3 regions of the Ruegeria sp. O6 genome follow, and region 3 is predicted to be linked to each of the others. Evidence: riboswitches for the same ligand, from Rfam matches in the RefSeq annotation. Region 3 holds a riboswitch; each other region holds the start of a gene.
The links. Region 3 has a riboswitch for cobalamin ahead of ACR0DY_RS19075 (DUF4198 domain-containing protein). Riboswitches for the same ligand answer to the same signal wherever they lie in the genome.
Positions count from the first base shown of each region.

Region 1 (5,027 bases), on a different contig from region 3:
CACGACGTTATTGACCCGCGACCGGGTGTAATCCTGGCTGACCTGCACGGTCCAGTTGATGATTGGCCGCAACGCGGAAAGCGCAATGGCCACATCTTCATCCGCCGCGCGCAGCAACGCCCGGTTCTGCTCAAGCAAACCACTGGTGTTATACGCGCCGATGAACGCATCCGTTATGTTGTCTGCCCACGCTGCACGCCCTGGCATCACGCTCATGGCAAGTCCTGCGGTCACAGCAAACGCCCTGACCAGCTTACCTGTCGCCGAACCACGCATACCAAAATCCTCTCAAACGAAATTACACTGCCCTGCAGGCAGTTTGCGGCCTTCTTTTCAACTAATCAAGGTGATAGAAAAATCTATCGGCGGACTATAGCGAAAATGCACACTCTGCCGAAAAACCTTCCAGAACCGGCGCATTGGCATTGAACACATCACGCCAACTGACGCGACCACCGGTTTTTCGACCGATCCGCACGGTACCCAGGTTGCCCTTGACAAACAGACACACGATCCGACCGTGGTCCTTGAGCTGATCCAACAGGGCATCGGGCACCTGCTCGACACCGCCCTGCACCATGATCGCATCATAGGGGCCGTGTTCCGCCACACCCTGTTCCAGCGCGCCAACGTGGATGATGGCGTTGTGCACGTCAGCTTCGGCCAAGAGGTTTTGCGCCTCGGCTGCAAGGGTTTCGTCGCATTCAACACCCACAACCAACTCAGCCATCCGCGCGGTGACAGCCGTGGAATACCCCATTGCCGGAGCGATATCGAGGACCATCTCATCCTTGGATATGTTCAGCGCGTCCAGCATTTTAGCCAGGGTCCGCGGCTCCAACATGCTGCGCCCGTCCCCCAGATCAATCAGGCCGTCCACATAGGCCGCCTCGCGTTGAGAATCGGGCACGAAGCTTTCCCGCGGAACACTCAGCATCGCCTCAATGATCGGGAACTTGGTGACGTCAGAGGGGCGGATCTGTGTATCAACCATTGTGCGGCGCCGGGCTGCGAAGTCAGTCATTGGATATCTCGTCTCATTCCCAAAGATGTCCGGCTTGTGCCATATCCTGAACCTTCCAGCAACGCCCCTGTTGCCGCAACCTGAATCTTGATCAACTCCTTGGGCGTGGACTTCGGCAAATTTCGATCTTGCCGGCAATTTCGCGCGCAATCCACTGGACGCCCCAGAGGAAAGCTGTTAAAAACCCAGTCACACCACAGCAAGTATTTGATTTTACTTGAAAAGGCGAGTTGGCGGAGTGGTGACGCAGCGGATTGCAAATCCGTGTACACCGGTTCGATTCCGGTACTCGCCTCCAACTACATCCAAATCGCTGACTTGGCCCCGCAGTATGCGCGTGTGACGCTTGGTATTTTCAGACGTTCATGGCCCGCGATTCTGTCGAACTGCGGGCCAGATATGGCGTGTTTTTTCGGAACACCTGCCTACCCCTGCTCGTTCACGGGGCGCGATGTAGTCTGGTGTTTGCCCTACCCTCAGGCGCGCCCTTGTGGCACAACCTCGTATCCCGGCTCTTCCGGTTCATCATCCGTCATTTCGGCTGGAAAGCCCGGGGCGGTGATATCCAGGCCGGTTGCCTCTTCCAGCCGTTTGATAATATTTGGTGAAAGCTCGCGTTCGCCATATCGTGCGATACCATCGTTAAAGATGTTGATCATCACCGGGTTTATTTCCAGCGGCACCCCGGCGCGGTCGGCGACCTCCTGAAACAAACCGATATCCTTCTTCACCAGATCCATGGTGAAGGAAATATCGCGCGACCCGTTCAGGATGACCTGACTTTCGGTTTCGTGCACGAAGGATGTGCCGGACGAGATTTTGATCGCCTCATAGGTCGTGTTCAGATCCATCCCCGCAGCCTTTGCTGTAACCAGTGCTTCGGCGCAGGTAATCAGGTTGGCAGTGGCAAGATAGTTGGTCATCACTTTCAGCACCGAGGCCGAGCCCAGCTCGCCGGTGTGCAAAACCCGGCGGCCCATTGTCGTCAGGAACGGCAGAATTCGTTCAAACGTTTCCCGGTCACAGCCCGCAAAGATCGAGATATTGCCCGTCGCGGCACGGTGGCACCCGCCAGAAACCGGGCAATCCACAGCTGCACCGCCGCGTGAAATGACTTCGGCACCGAGGCGTTTGACTTCGGCTTCGTCTGTGGTCGACATCTCCATCCAGATCTTGCCGGGGCCCACTTCGGGCAACATCTCCTTCATGACTGCGTCCGATGCTGCCGGAGACGGCAGACAGGTGATCACCGCATCGCAATCGCGCATCAGCTGGGCGGGCCCTTCTGCCGCCTTTGCGCCTTTGGCGACAAATTCGGCCACCAGATCTGCGTTCAGGTCATGCACAGTCAGGTCAATGCCATTGCGCAAAAGGGATCCCGAAAGCTTGCCGCCAACGTTACCCAGACCGATAAATCCCACTTTCATATGACGCATCTCCAAGTTCGTCGTTTTCCCGTCATGCGACCACATACCGAACACGCACTTCATGCCGCCGAACGACGCCTACAGGTCGCTTTTTTCACCTTGGCTTATTTGTTGCGCGCGAACCGCTTGACAAGCGGGTCGGCGGTGCCGCATGTCCCGGACGTTGGTGTCGGCAACAGCCGATGAAAAGGGAATGCGTCAACGGTTCATCCGCCAAACGCAGCCGCCCCCGCGACCGTGACCGGAGAGGATGCCCAATGCCACTGGCCTGTGCCGGGAAGGCGGGACATCCGACAGAGCAACCGCTCTGGCATCCGCAAGCCGGGAGACCTGCCAACACCCGAAGTTGAAACCGGGCGGGGTGTTCCGGTGTCGGGTCCATGTGCAGACGTGGTGCCCGCATGAAACCCCGTCCCCCGCGAAGAGGATTTGGGGGGATGAGAGACATGACCGAGACCGCACCGGTAGAATTACTGGTCTGCACGACTTGCCGCCGGGGTCTGCCCTTCGAGGATGATGCTGAGCGTCCCGGCACATTGTTGCACAAGGCCTTGGAACAGGCTGCCCTGCCAGATGGCATCATTCTGAAACCTGTCGAATGCCTTTCGAACTGCGATCAGGGCTGTTCCATCGTTCTTCGGGGCGGGCCGGATCGCTGGACCTTTGTTTACGAGAACCTGAACGAAGTCGATCACGTCGATGTCATCATCGATGGTGTGACCAAGTATCTGGCCACAGACGATGGTCTGGTGAAGTGGCGCGACCGTCCTGAACATTTCCGCAAAAACTGCGCCTCGCGCATTCCCCCGATTGGAGGCTGAGATCATGTCGAACCTAGAAAAACTTCCCGTCACCGTGATCACCGGCTTTCTGGGCTCGGGCAAAACCACGCTGGTGCGCCATCTGATGCAGAACCCGCAGGGAAAGCGTCTTGCGATTGTTGTTAACGAGTTTGGCGATGTGGGTGTTGATGGCGACATTCTGAAATCCTGCGCGATACCGGATTGCCCTGCGGAAAACATCATGGAACTGGCAAACGGCTGCATTTGCTGCACCGTGGCCGATGACTTCATCCCGACCATCGAGGCGCTGATGGCGCTGGAACCGCGCCCGGATCACATCCTGATCGAAACATCCGGCCTTGCACTACCCAAACCGCTGCTGAAAGCATTTGATTGGCCTGATATCCGTTCGAAAATCACCGTTGATGGCGTGATTGCGCTGGCCGATGCCGAGGCTGTGGCCGCCGGTCGCTTTGCTCCGAACGTTGAAGCGGTGGATGCCCAACGGCTGGCTGATGACTCGATCGATCACGAAACACCCTTGTCCGAGGTGTTCGAAGATCAAATCTCGTGCGCGGATATCATCCTGCTGACCAAGCCCGATCTAGCAGGTCCCGAAGGTGTCGCGAAAGCCAAACAGATCATCGCCGCCGAGGCACCGCGGCCGCTTCCCGTTGTCGAGGTCGCCGAGGGTGTCGTCGACGTACGTGTCGTGCTTGGCCTTGAGGCTGCCGCCGAAGATGACATGGACGCCCGCCCGTCACATCACGATGGCCATCACGATCATGAGCATGACGATTTCGAAAGCATCATCGTCGAGTTGCCGGAACAGACCGACCCTGCGGAACTGGTAGCCAGAATCGAACGTCTTGCGACTGAGCTGAATATCCTGCGCGTCAAAGGCTATGCCGCCGTCGCTGGCAAACCGATGCGCCTGCTGGTTCAGGCTGTCGGCGCGCGGGTTCGTCACCAATACGACCGCCCGTGGGAGCCCGGTGAAGAGCGCCGCTCGCGCCTGGTCGTGATTGCCGAGCATGACGACATCAAAGAAGCCGAAATCCGTGATATCCTCGTGGGTGTGACCGAGGTTGCCGAGTAAGTCATGCACGTCGTCTTTCGCGAAAGCCACGGGCTCGAGGAAACCGAGACCCCAACCGATCTGGGCCAAAGCCCGGGTGATCTGGTTGTGCTGTCCTTTTCCGACAGTGACCTGGGCGCTTTCGCGGCGGGCTGGCATCGCGGCGGCGGGCCTGAGGGGCGGATGCCCACGATGCGGCTGGCCAATCTTGCGGCGCTGAAGCACCCTCTGTCCGTCGATACCTATGTCGAACAGACACTTGAGGGCGCAAAGGGCATCCTGATCCGTCTGATAGGTGGCGTGCCCTATTGGTCTTACGGGCTGCAACAGGTTCTGGCACTGGCGCAAGCCAAAGGCATCGCGTTAGCCGTTTTACCGGCGGATGGGCGTGAAGACACTCGGTTGGATGAGTATTCGACCCTGCCCCTCTCGACCCTGCGGCGGCTGGCACATCTGTGTGACACCGGCGGCGAAGTCGCCGCGCAGGCCGCATTGGCCCAGATGGCCTTGGCAGCAGGGCTTTATGCCGGGCCAGTGATGGGCGCGAAAACCCTGCCCGAATGCGGTGCGTGGTGTCCAGATCAGGGTGTCGTCCCGGTGGGTTCCGCATTCCAGAACGATACGAAACGCATCCTTGTCACCTTTTATCGCGCGTATCTGACATCCGCAGACACCGCCCCGGTCGCGGCCCTGATCCGCAGCCTGCGCGCCCGCGG
Region 1 covers NZ_JBQERM010000011.1:69,032-74,058, reverse strand. The annotation lists gene ACR0DY_RS14480 (TolC family outer membrane protein) at 1-276, opposite strand, end outside; gene ACR0DY_RS14475 (protein-L-isoaspartate O-methyltransferase family protein) at 371-1,024, opposite strand; tRNA gene ACR0DY_RS14470 (tRNA-Cys) at 1,249-1,322, shown strand; gene ACR0DY_RS14465 (NAD(P)-dependent oxidoreductase) at 1,501-2,496, opposite strand; cobalamin riboswitch at 2,599-2,803, shown strand; gene ACR0DY_RS14460 (DUF1636 family protein) at 2,898-3,272, shown strand; gene cobW (cobalamin biosynthesis protein CobW) at 3,277-4,332, shown strand; gene cobN (cobaltochelatase subunit CobN) at 4,336-5,027, shown strand, end outside.
Region 1: it holds a riboswitch for cobalamin, as region 3 does, so the genes downstream of both, ACR0DY_RS14460 (DUF1636 family protein) here and ACR0DY_RS19075 (DUF4198 domain-containing protein) in region 3, are expected to answer to the same signal.

Region 2 (5,027 bases), on a different contig from region 3:
TCTGTTTCACGGTTCAAAACAAGTAGTGAACATATCACTGAGGTTTGGTCGACCCACGCTCGGACAACGCGCCTGCCGATCATCTTTGAAGGCAAAAAACGAACGAATCCAATCCAGGTCAGAATCAAGACAGCATTCGACGGGCAACTTGACGGGTTGTGAGGAAACCCAGGTCAAGATTGCGCGCCGTTGGAATATGGCTTTGAGGCCGTAGATTGTACGTATCTGGCATGCTGCGCTGACGACACTGATATCCAGTACGACCAGAAGCGATCGGAAGCCGTCAGTCCAGATGATAGGACAGAAACCGTTCTGTCCCGCCGGTACTATACCCCCACTGTGCTTTGACACCGAAAACTTCTGAAACGGTTTCCAAAGACAGGGCATGTTCGGGCGGGCCAAGAGAGACCAGCCGCCCTTTTGACAAAACAGCCACCCGGTCACAGGCCATCGCCTGATTCAGATCGTGCAGCGCCATCACTGTCGTCACTTTTAGAATTCGAACACAGTTCAGGATCGACAGTTGGTGATGAATGTCCAGATGGTTGGTCGGTTCGTCCAAAAGCAAGAGTCCCGGTTGCTGAGCCAAAGCGCGTGCGATGTGCAGTCGCTGGCGCTCTCCTCCCGACAATGTCGCCCATTCTCTGTGTGCCATATCGGCCATTTCCACGGTTTGCAGGGCTTTGTCGACTTGCCAGGTGTCCTCGGCGCGCCACGGCCGTAAGGCCGACAGCCAGGGCGTGCGGCCCAGTTCGACCACGGATCGTGCAGTCACGCGTTCGGCCGTATCAGCCTGTTGTTCAACGATGGCAATCCGTTGGGCAATTTGTCTGCGCGACAAATGCGAAACGGGATGACCCGCTATGACGACTTTTCCTGAAACCGGACGTACCAACCCCGCCAGCAGGCGCATCAGCGTTGATTTCCCTGAACCGTTAGGTCCGACCAAAGCAAGTGTTTCGCCGGGCTCCACGACAAAGGATACGTCTGACAGCAAAGTCTTGCCGCGAACGGAATATGTCAGGTTTTTCGCCTCGATCTTCATCGGGCGCTCCTCTGGCCGCGCACCAGAATTACGGCAAAGGCAGGCGCACCGATCAGGGCGGTGACCACCCCAATCGGCAGAACCTGACCCGGGATGATGATGCGCGACACGATATCTGCGCCGATCAGGAAGACCGCTCCGATCAAGGCGGCGGTTGGGATAAGCCTGCGATGCCCCGGTCCCACAAGGAACCGGGCAGCATGAGGGATGACCAGCCCGACAAAGCCAATGGATCCGACGATAGAAACCATGACAGCTGTTGTAAGTGCGGTCGCAAAGATCAGGGTTGCCTGCACCCGACGTACCGATATGCCCAGCGAGGCCGCTGAATCAGAGCCGAAAATAAAGGCGTCCAGTGCTCTGGCGTGAAAGCGGCAAATGAGCCAACCGACAAGGGCCACCGGAATGGCCAGATACACATCCGGCCAGCGCACGCCGCTGAGGTTTCCCATCAGCCAGAACATGATCCCGCGCGCCTGATCGGCATTGGCGGATTTGGCGATGATGAAGGCCGTCAGCGCATTGAACAACTGAGACCCGGCAATTCCCGCCAGGACGATCTGTGCCGTCGCAGCCCGTCCGCCCCCTGCGCCAGCGGCTCGGGCCAGCAACGCGACAAAACCAAAAGCCAAAAGCGCGCCATTGAACGCGCCAAAAGACAGCGACAAGGCCCCCCCACCCAAACCAGCGATGGTTACAGCCACGGCACCCGTCGAGGCCCCGGCAGAAATGCCCAAAATGTAAGGGTCGGCCAACGGGTTGCGCAGCAAAGCCTGCAACACGACCCCTGCGACAGCCAGACCGGCACCGCAGGACGCAGCGACCAGAGCGCGAGGAATCCGGTAGCTCCAGATAATACCCTGATCAATTGGGTCTACAGGAAAGTCCACTCCGGCCAGCTTGTTGGCCAGAACGGAGAGAACCAAATCGGGCGACAGAGAGGTTTCCCCGATCATCGCGCCCGCAAGAACCGCCGCAATCAACAATGGCACGGTAAGGCACGCAGCCTTGAAACCCTGCCGTAAAATTGCGGCGACCTCGTTCACAGGTTGTTTCCGATGGTATCCAGCTTCTCGGCCAGATCCTCCAGCGCCGGGATTGCGCGGATGGTGGCGTCCATGGCCTGCGCATCCATAATGACGATCCGGTCATTTTTGACCGCATCCATCTGGCTGGTCACCAGATCAGTGCGCAGGAACTCCAGCTTTTTCAGGTAGTCGTCCGCAGCAAAGCGACGGCGGTCCATCTTGGCGATAACAATCACCGTCGGATTGGCTTTGGCAATGGTTTCCCAGCCCACTGTTGGCCATTCTTCATCCGTCTCGACGACGTTGCGGATACCCAATTTACTCATCATGTATCCCGGTGCGCCTTTCTGTCCGGCCACAAACGGGTCGCTTTCCATTTCGGGAGAGGAAAACCAGAATACGGCTGACACATCGTCCAGCTTCACGGTTTGCGCCTTGGCGACGGCTGCGGCTTCGCGGGCCTTGTACTCGGCAACCAGGTCCGTGCCGCGTTCGGATACATCAAAGGCTGCCGCCAGTTCTTCGATACCCTGATACAGCGTATCGGTCGAGAACGCTTGCAGGCGGGTGCCATCGCCGCCGACCGTATTGTCTTTGCCGATGCAATCTGCAGGCATTACGTACGTTGGAATGCCCAGTTCGTGAAATTGCTCACGCGTGGCGACGATGCCCTCGGGTCCGACATGCCATTCATATTGCGCTGCGACCAGTCCCGGCCGCTTGGCAACAACGCTTTCAAAGCTGGGATCATTGTCCGCCAGACGCTCTACCTTGGCATTCACCTCGGCATATTCAGGCAGCACCTCGTTGAACCAGACCGAAGTTCCAAGAACCTGCTCGCCCAGACCCAGCGCATAAAGCACCTCGGTCGCGGCCTGGCCGACCGTGACTGACGACGTCACTGGCGCGTCAAACGTGACCGAGTGACCGCAGTTTTCGATAGAAAGGGGAAAGTTTCCTTCGGCGGCAGCGCTGGTAGCCAGCAAGGAAAGGCCAAACAGGCCAGTGCGTAGAAACATGACAATCGATCTCCATGTGTCAATGACCAGAGAACGGGTGAATGGGCATTTACCGAAGCAACAGGCGCTTTACTGCCTGCCGTGAGCGCAGGGTAGAAAATAGACCGCCCGGCGCGTTTCTTCGGCAACCTCCCCGGACAACCCCGCCCGGCGTGTTTCGGTTTCATACCGGCAGGTCTCCTGACTGACGGGTCTTTGTCTGTCCTGTCTTCCCAGACCAAAATGGCCCAGTGACGGAAATGGACAGCGCTCGCCGCCTACAGTTGCGGGGGCAGTTCCGGTTGGCACCAAAAGGCACCTCGGATTCCCTCTTAGCCACATCGGGACCGGTAAAACGCGGGTACCTTAACACTTACCCTGCGGCAAGAAAAAACTCCGGGGTCTTTCCTATTTTCTCGCAAGAGCATGCACCTGCGCGTCTCAACATGGCGCTGATATCAGAAAAGCCGCTGAGAACGCGCCAAAATCCGGACCCAGATTCATAGTGTGTGATATTAGGGAAAATCATGGCTGGGGTGGTAGGATTCGAACCTACGATACACGGTACCAAAAACCGCTGCCTTACCACTTGGCTACACCCCAACGGTGAGCGGCTATCTACGATTGTTGATGGCAGGGTTCAAGAGCGTTTTGCAAAAAAAGCGAGCGCCGTAAATTTTTTTTGAAGGCCCCTCATTTGGTGTCGATCAACACCGCTCCGGTACGGTTGCCTTCCTGTACCATCGCATGGGCGGCAGCGCATTCTTCCAGTGTAAAGACCTTATGTACGGGGCAGATCAATGCGCCATCAGCCAGTGCCTTGTGTAGAGTCTCTATTGCGGCGGCGCGCAAATCTGCGGGCAGCAGGTAGATCAGGACTGCCTCGAGTGTCACGGCCTTGAACATCATGGGTCCAAAGGGAAAGACAGGTGTCATATTCCGGGCAGATCCATATGCGTTGATACGGCCGTTCTCGGCGATGACGGCAATGTTGGTGTCAAGGTTCTGTCCAAATTCGACATCGACGATTCGACCAATTGTACGTCCATCATTTGCGTCGAGAATCTGATCCGAAAGGTGTTCACCGGAGTAGTCGAGAACGACATCTGCACCGGCTGCCTTGACCCGGTCAAAGCTGCGGGTGCTGGCCGTTGCGATCACATTGGCTCCGGCCCATTTGGCAAGCTGGACAGCCAGATACCCGACAGTACCCGCCCCACCATGGATCAAAATGGTTTGCCCGCGCGGCGTGCCGCCCGAGAACACTGCGTGGCTTGCGGTAAGGCCCGGAATTCCAAGAATCGCTCCGGTTTCAAGTGACACCGTCTCGGGCAGTTCTACAGCCTGAGATTCAGGCAGGGTGATGTGGCTGGCAGCTGTACCGAACGCGCGTTGCCATTGCCCGTTCCAAATCCACACGCGCTGACCAATCCGCGTCGCGGGTACGCCATCGCCAACCGCTGTGATGACTCCAGCCCCGTCGCTGTGCGGAACGATCAGCGGAAACGGAGGTTCTGTGACACCCGGTCGGGTTCCCGCGCGGGCCTTGACGTCCGAGGGATTTACGCCGGAATAAGACAACTCGACCGTGACTTCACCCGGTCCAGGCGGAACTGGGGGAATATCCTGTATGCGCAAGACATCGACAGCGTCTCCGAAGGCTGAATAGGTGACTGCGCGCATAGGGTCCTCCGTTTAGGTCGAGTTAAGCGGCGATTGGGCCGGTAACTCAAACAGCTTGTCGCGCTTTTTCGGGGCGATGCGCAACCGCGGATACCGGAAATTGTCTTTCGCCTATTCCCGAATTTCGGAAGAATCGACGCCCCAAAGGTTCGATTTCAGTGTCCAGCCACGGTATCCGCCGGCGGTGATCCTGCACCAGTCCAGCGAACAGGCTCCAAGGCGCGCCACCACTCCGGTCTCGAAATGGGCATTCACGGGCGAGGTCGGGTCGGG
Region 2 covers NZ_JBQERM010000006.1:162,193-167,219, forward strand. The annotation lists partial or broken gene ACR0DY_RS10385 (ABC transporter ATP-binding protein) at 536-1,045, opposite strand; gene ACR0DY_RS10390 (FecCD family ABC transporter permease) at 1,042-2,073, opposite strand; gene ACR0DY_RS10395 (ABC transporter substrate-binding protein) at 2,088-3,092, opposite strand; cobalamin riboswitch at 3,246-3,438, opposite strand; tRNA gene ACR0DY_RS10400 (tRNA-Gln) at 3,600-3,674, opposite strand; gene ACR0DY_RS10405 (NADPH:quinone reductase) at 3,765-4,754, opposite strand; gene ACR0DY_RS10410 (SH3 domain-containing protein) at 4,866-5,027, opposite strand, start outside.
Region 2: it holds a riboswitch for cobalamin, as region 3 does, so the genes downstream of both, ACR0DY_RS10395 (ABC transporter substrate-binding protein) here and ACR0DY_RS19075 (DUF4198 domain-containing protein) in region 3, are expected to answer to the same signal.

Region 3 (5,027 bases):
TTGATCATCGGGTCTTTGGCCAGCAGGTTCTCCATCGCGCGGCGGCCGCCTTCTTCGTTGCCAGCGGTGACATCGCTGCCAACAAGACGCGGGTCGTCTTCATCGCCAATCACGTTCGGATCGGCCAGATCAACACCGAACCCCTGCAGGAACCCCTGATTGCGAAGCACATCCACAGTGGGCTGGCTGACCGCAAGGTCCAACGTGGCGATTTTGGCGTCGTTTGCCGCATCTCCCAGAGTGGCTTTTGCCCATTGTCCGATCAGAAGCCCCGCAAGGAAATTGTCGGTGGCAAAGGTCGCGTCGGCCGAGTCGATGGGCTCAAGCGGGGTGTCCAGCGCAATCACCAGCAGCCCGGCATCGCGGGCCTGCTGCACCGCCGGAACGATGGACGACGTATCCGACGCGGTCAGCAGGATACCCTTTGCGCCATCCAGAATGCAGGTTTCGATGGCCTGAACCTGAGTTTCGTGGTCGCCGTCGACTTTGCCGGCAAAGGCCTTCAGCGTCATGCCAAGCTCTTCGGCTTTAGCGGTCGCACCCTCTCTCATTTTGACAAAGAAAGGGTTGGTATCCGTCTTGGTGATCAGGCAAACGGTTTCACCTTCGGCCATTGCACTGCTTGCCATGGCCGTAACCGCCAGCGCCGTAGCGCCTGCAAGTTTCGCAAGTTTCATCGGTAGTCCTCCCAGTTTTCCCAATGCCCGTCCGGGCATACGTCTGATCAGGCGAAAACCGGCCCGATCGAACGTGAAAACCATCACAAGATTCGAATTTCGAGTCAATAAATAAATCACTCTTAATTATTATTGACAGAAAGGAAGGGTTTCAACATTGTCGTCATGAAGGGGATGGCCGTGTCTGCAATGAACTCTTTGGACAATACCACTGGCGTACGCGAGCCAGATATGCGCGGCACCAACCAAAGTGGAATGCGGGCCCGAAATGAACGGCTTGTCCTGTCACTGGTCCGGCGCCATCAGGCCCTCGCAAAATCTGAAATCGCGCGGATGACCGGGCTGTCGGCGCAGACGGTCTCGGTCATCATGCGCCAGTTGGAAACCGATGGGCTGCTTCTGCGGGGCGAACCGATCCGGGGAAAAGTCGGACAGCCCTCGGTTCCCATGCGCCTGAACCCGGATGGCGCTTATTTCTTTGGGCTCAAAGTCGGGCGGCGCAGTACCGAATTGGTGCTGACGGATTTCCTTGGCAATGTCAGGCACCGTGAGCGGCGGACTTATGATTTTCCGACACCCGAGGCGACATTGAGCTTTTCCAAAGAAAGCCTCGACAAAGTGATGGCGTCACTGTCGCCCGAGGCGCGCAGCCGGATCGCGGGTCTTGGGATTGCGATGCCGTTCTACCTTTGGGACTGGGCGCAGACATTGCAGGTTCCGCAGGAGAAAATGGATCCGTGGCGTGACGCGGACCTGAAAGGCGCGCTGGCCGCAAGCTATGACTTGCCGGTATTCCTGCAGAACGACGCAACGGCCGCCTGCGGTGCCGAGCTGGTCTTTGGCCCTGCGGAAGGTCCACGAGATTTCCTGTATTTCTATGTCGGCTTCTTCATCGGGGGTGGAGTGGTTCTGAACGGCTCCATCTTTTCGGGGCGGGGAAATGCCGGTGCGCTTGGTCCATTGCCTGTGCCGGACGACGCAGGCGGAGTAAAACCATTGATAGATGTCGCCAGTCTTTATGTGCTGGAGCGCGCAGTTGGTGGGAATGCCGAAACAGCCGGCTCAATCTGGGAAACGACACAGCATTGGGACATACCGGAAACCCACCTTGAGAACTGGTTGAAACAGGCGGCGCACGGGATCGCACATGCCATCGTCTCGTCTTGCAGCCTGATCGACTTCGAATCTGTCAAGATTGATGGCTGGATGCCCACAGGCATCAAGGCGCGGCTGGTGGAATTGGTCGAGGTCAAGCTATCAGACATGAACCTGACCGGGCTTGAACGGCCCTTGGTGCAGGTGGGGACGGCAGGCCCGGATGCCCGCTCATTGGGGGCGGCCAGTTTGCCATTGTCGGAAAGATACCTGCTCGAAGGGTAGGTTCATTCCCGAAAAACCCTGACCTGCATCCAAAGCGGATCCGTCGGAAAAAGGGCATCGCCCGCTAAACTTTTTGACAGCCAGCGCAATTGATCGTTGACGGATGCCGAAGAAGTCTGGCAAGCCGCTCGGCATGTCCGGTTCCGGGGCGTGCTCTGGAATCAATAGGGAATGCGGTGCGGGCTTTGGCCCAATTCCGCAACTGCACCCGCAACTGTAAGCGGCGAGCAGGGCTGAAGTGCCACTGGTGTTAATCCGGGAAGGCCAGCCCAACGCTTTGACCCGCAAGTCAGGATACCTGCCGGACATGTGCCTTTGACAAGGGCACTCCTAATCGGCGACGGGATGTGCGTCGGAGCAGGATGCTTGAAAAAGCAGCTTAGCTTGGACATCCCCGCAGTCAAAACGCATCTCGTACCGGGGTTGGTACGATGGGACAAGGACGACTATTGATGACCAAGCTGCTTTCCGCAGCCGCTGTGGCGATAGCGCTTCCAGCGATGGCAAATGCTCATTTCCTGCTGGAATACACCGCTGACACCATGATCGACGCACCGGGGAATGTTCCGGTCAAGCTGATCTTTTGGCATCCGTTCTCGAACGGGCACGTTATGGATCTGGACAAGCCGCAGGAATTCTACGTGATCCACAACGGTCAGAAAACCGACCTGCTGGATACCCTGGAACCCGTGCGTTTCACCGGTGGCGAAAACGAAGGCGCGGCATTCAAGGGTTATGTTCCCGTCAAACGGTCGGGCGACTATGTGCTGGTGACTGTTCCCCAGCCCTATTACGAGGAATCCGAGAATATCTATATCCAGCAGATTGCCAAGGCATTCCTGAACCGCAACGAACTGCCGACCGACTGGATGAACCCGGTGGGCTTGCCGGTTGAGATCATCCCGCTCAACAAACCAACCAACATCATCGCGGGTTCGACGTTTACAGGTCGGGTTATGGCCGAAGGCCAACCGGTTGCGGGTGCCGAGATCGAGATCGAGTACATGGCCGCAGAACCGGACATGGAAAGCGCGGCCGCTTCCGCCCCGTCGGTCTCGCCGATGCCGGGTGGTGCATTGGTCGCAATTTCGGATGATAACGGGTATTTCACGTTCGGCGTTCCAAAAGCCGGATATTGGGGATTTGCCGCACTCGGCGCCGGTCCCGTGACCGAACACAACGGCAAAGAACTCAGCCAGGACGCGGTGATCTGGATCCGCGCCTGGGATTTGGAGTAACCGTAGATGCACATCGTTGACGGAGCCTTGTCCAACCCTGTCGTGATCGGCGGTGCAGTCGCTGCTGCGGGTGGAATTGCCATGGGCCTCAGGTCGCTGGATCTTGATCGCATCCCCACTGCGGGAGTGCTGTCTGCCAGCTTTTTCGTGGCATCGCTGATTCATGTGCCGATTGGCCCTTCGTCAGTGCATCTGATCCTCAACGGAATGGCCGGGCTTTTGTTGGGCTGGGCCGCATTCCCGGCCCTGTTCGTCGGGCTTTTGCTGCAGGCCGTCTTCTTTGGCTTTGGCGGGTTGACGGTATTGGGGATCAACACCCTGAACATCGCGTTGCCCGCGGTTTTGGCCGGGCTGATCTTTGGCCGCCTGATCGCCCATGGCTCACCTCTGCAAGGTGCGATATGGGGCGGGGTCGGCGGTGCCTTTGCCATCGCCGCTACAACCGGCATGGTTGCGTTTTCACTGGCCTTGTCCGGGGATGCATTCCTGCCAGCGGCCAAGCTTGTTTTCTTTGCACATATTCCTGTCATGGCGATTGAGGCGATCCTGACCGGGTTCGCGGTTTTGCTGGCGCGCAAGGTCAAGCCCGAGCTGTTTGTCAAAGGAGCGGCCGCGTGAGGTACCTGGCGATCATTCTGGCGCTGTGCTGCGCACCCGCACCTGCCTTGGCGCATAAGGTCATAGCCGGAGTGTTTGAATCCGGTGACGCCATCGAAGGCGAAATCGGCTTTTCCAATGGTGACATGGCAAGCGGGGCCGAGGTCATCGTCAACGGCCCGGACGGAGCCGAGCTGGGCCGTATCGTAACAGATGCAGACGGGTTCTTTATCTACACGCCAAACGCGCCGGTGGCCCATACTTTCTTTGCAAACCTTGGTGCCGGGCATGTGGCCGAGGTCACCATGCCCGCTGCGGATGTCGCCCGGATCATGGGCGTTGAAGCGGAACCCGACACCGCGCCGACAAACGCACCTGCCCAGACAGCGGCGGTGCTCAGCGATGAACAACAACAGGTCATTGCCAGGGCCGTGCGGGATGAGCTGCGCCCGCTGCGTCGGGAAATAGCGGCTTACCGCGAACAAAATGACCTGCAAACTGTTCTGGGTGGGATCGGATATATCGTCGGTCTGTTTGGTCTGGGCTTTTACTTTGCGGCACGCCGCAAGCTGGCGGCCTGATGGCGCACGTTCTGGGGCAACAGGAAAGCACGCTGATCAAAGCGGGCGCGCAGCGGCGCGGCGCGATCAACCCGCTTGATCCAAGGATGCGGATCGTCATGGCGGTTGTCTTCGCGGTGGTGACTGTCGCGGTGTCCTCGCTGACAGCGCTGTGCGCGGCTTTGGCGGTGTCCCTTTCGCTTCTTGCCGCGTCGCGTCTGCCCTGGCGGAAAACGTTGAAACGCATGGCCATGATGGATGGGTTCATCCTTTTCATGCTGGTGCTGTTGCCATTCTCCATGCCCGGCGACCCGATGTTCACGCTCTGGGGGTTTCCCGCAAGCTGGCAGGGTTTCTGGAAAGCGGTCGAGATCGCCTTGACGGCCAACGCGGTCATCCTGTCCCTGATGGTGCTGGTCGGCACGATGGAGCCGGTCACGCTTGGCCACGCCCTGCACCGCCTGCGCTGCCCCGAAAAGCTGGTTCACCTTCTGATGTTCACCATCCGCTATATCGAGGTTCTGCGGGAAGAATACCTGCGCCTGCGCGCGGCCATGAAGGTACGCGGTTTTCGC
Region 3 covers NZ_JBQERM010000023.1:14,081-19,107, reverse strand. The annotation lists gene ACR0DY_RS19085 (substrate-binding domain-containing protein) at 1-677, opposite strand, end outside; gene ACR0DY_RS19080 (ROK family transcriptional regulator) at 867-2,057, shown strand; cobalamin riboswitch at 2,179-2,377, shown strand; gene ACR0DY_RS19075 (DUF4198 domain-containing protein) at 2,510-3,295, shown strand; gene cbiM (cobalt transporter CbiM) at 3,302-3,913, shown strand; gene ACR0DY_RS19065 (cobalt ABC transporter permease) at 3,910-4,473, shown strand; gene cbiQ (cobalt ECF transporter T component CbiQ) at 4,473-5,027, shown strand, end outside.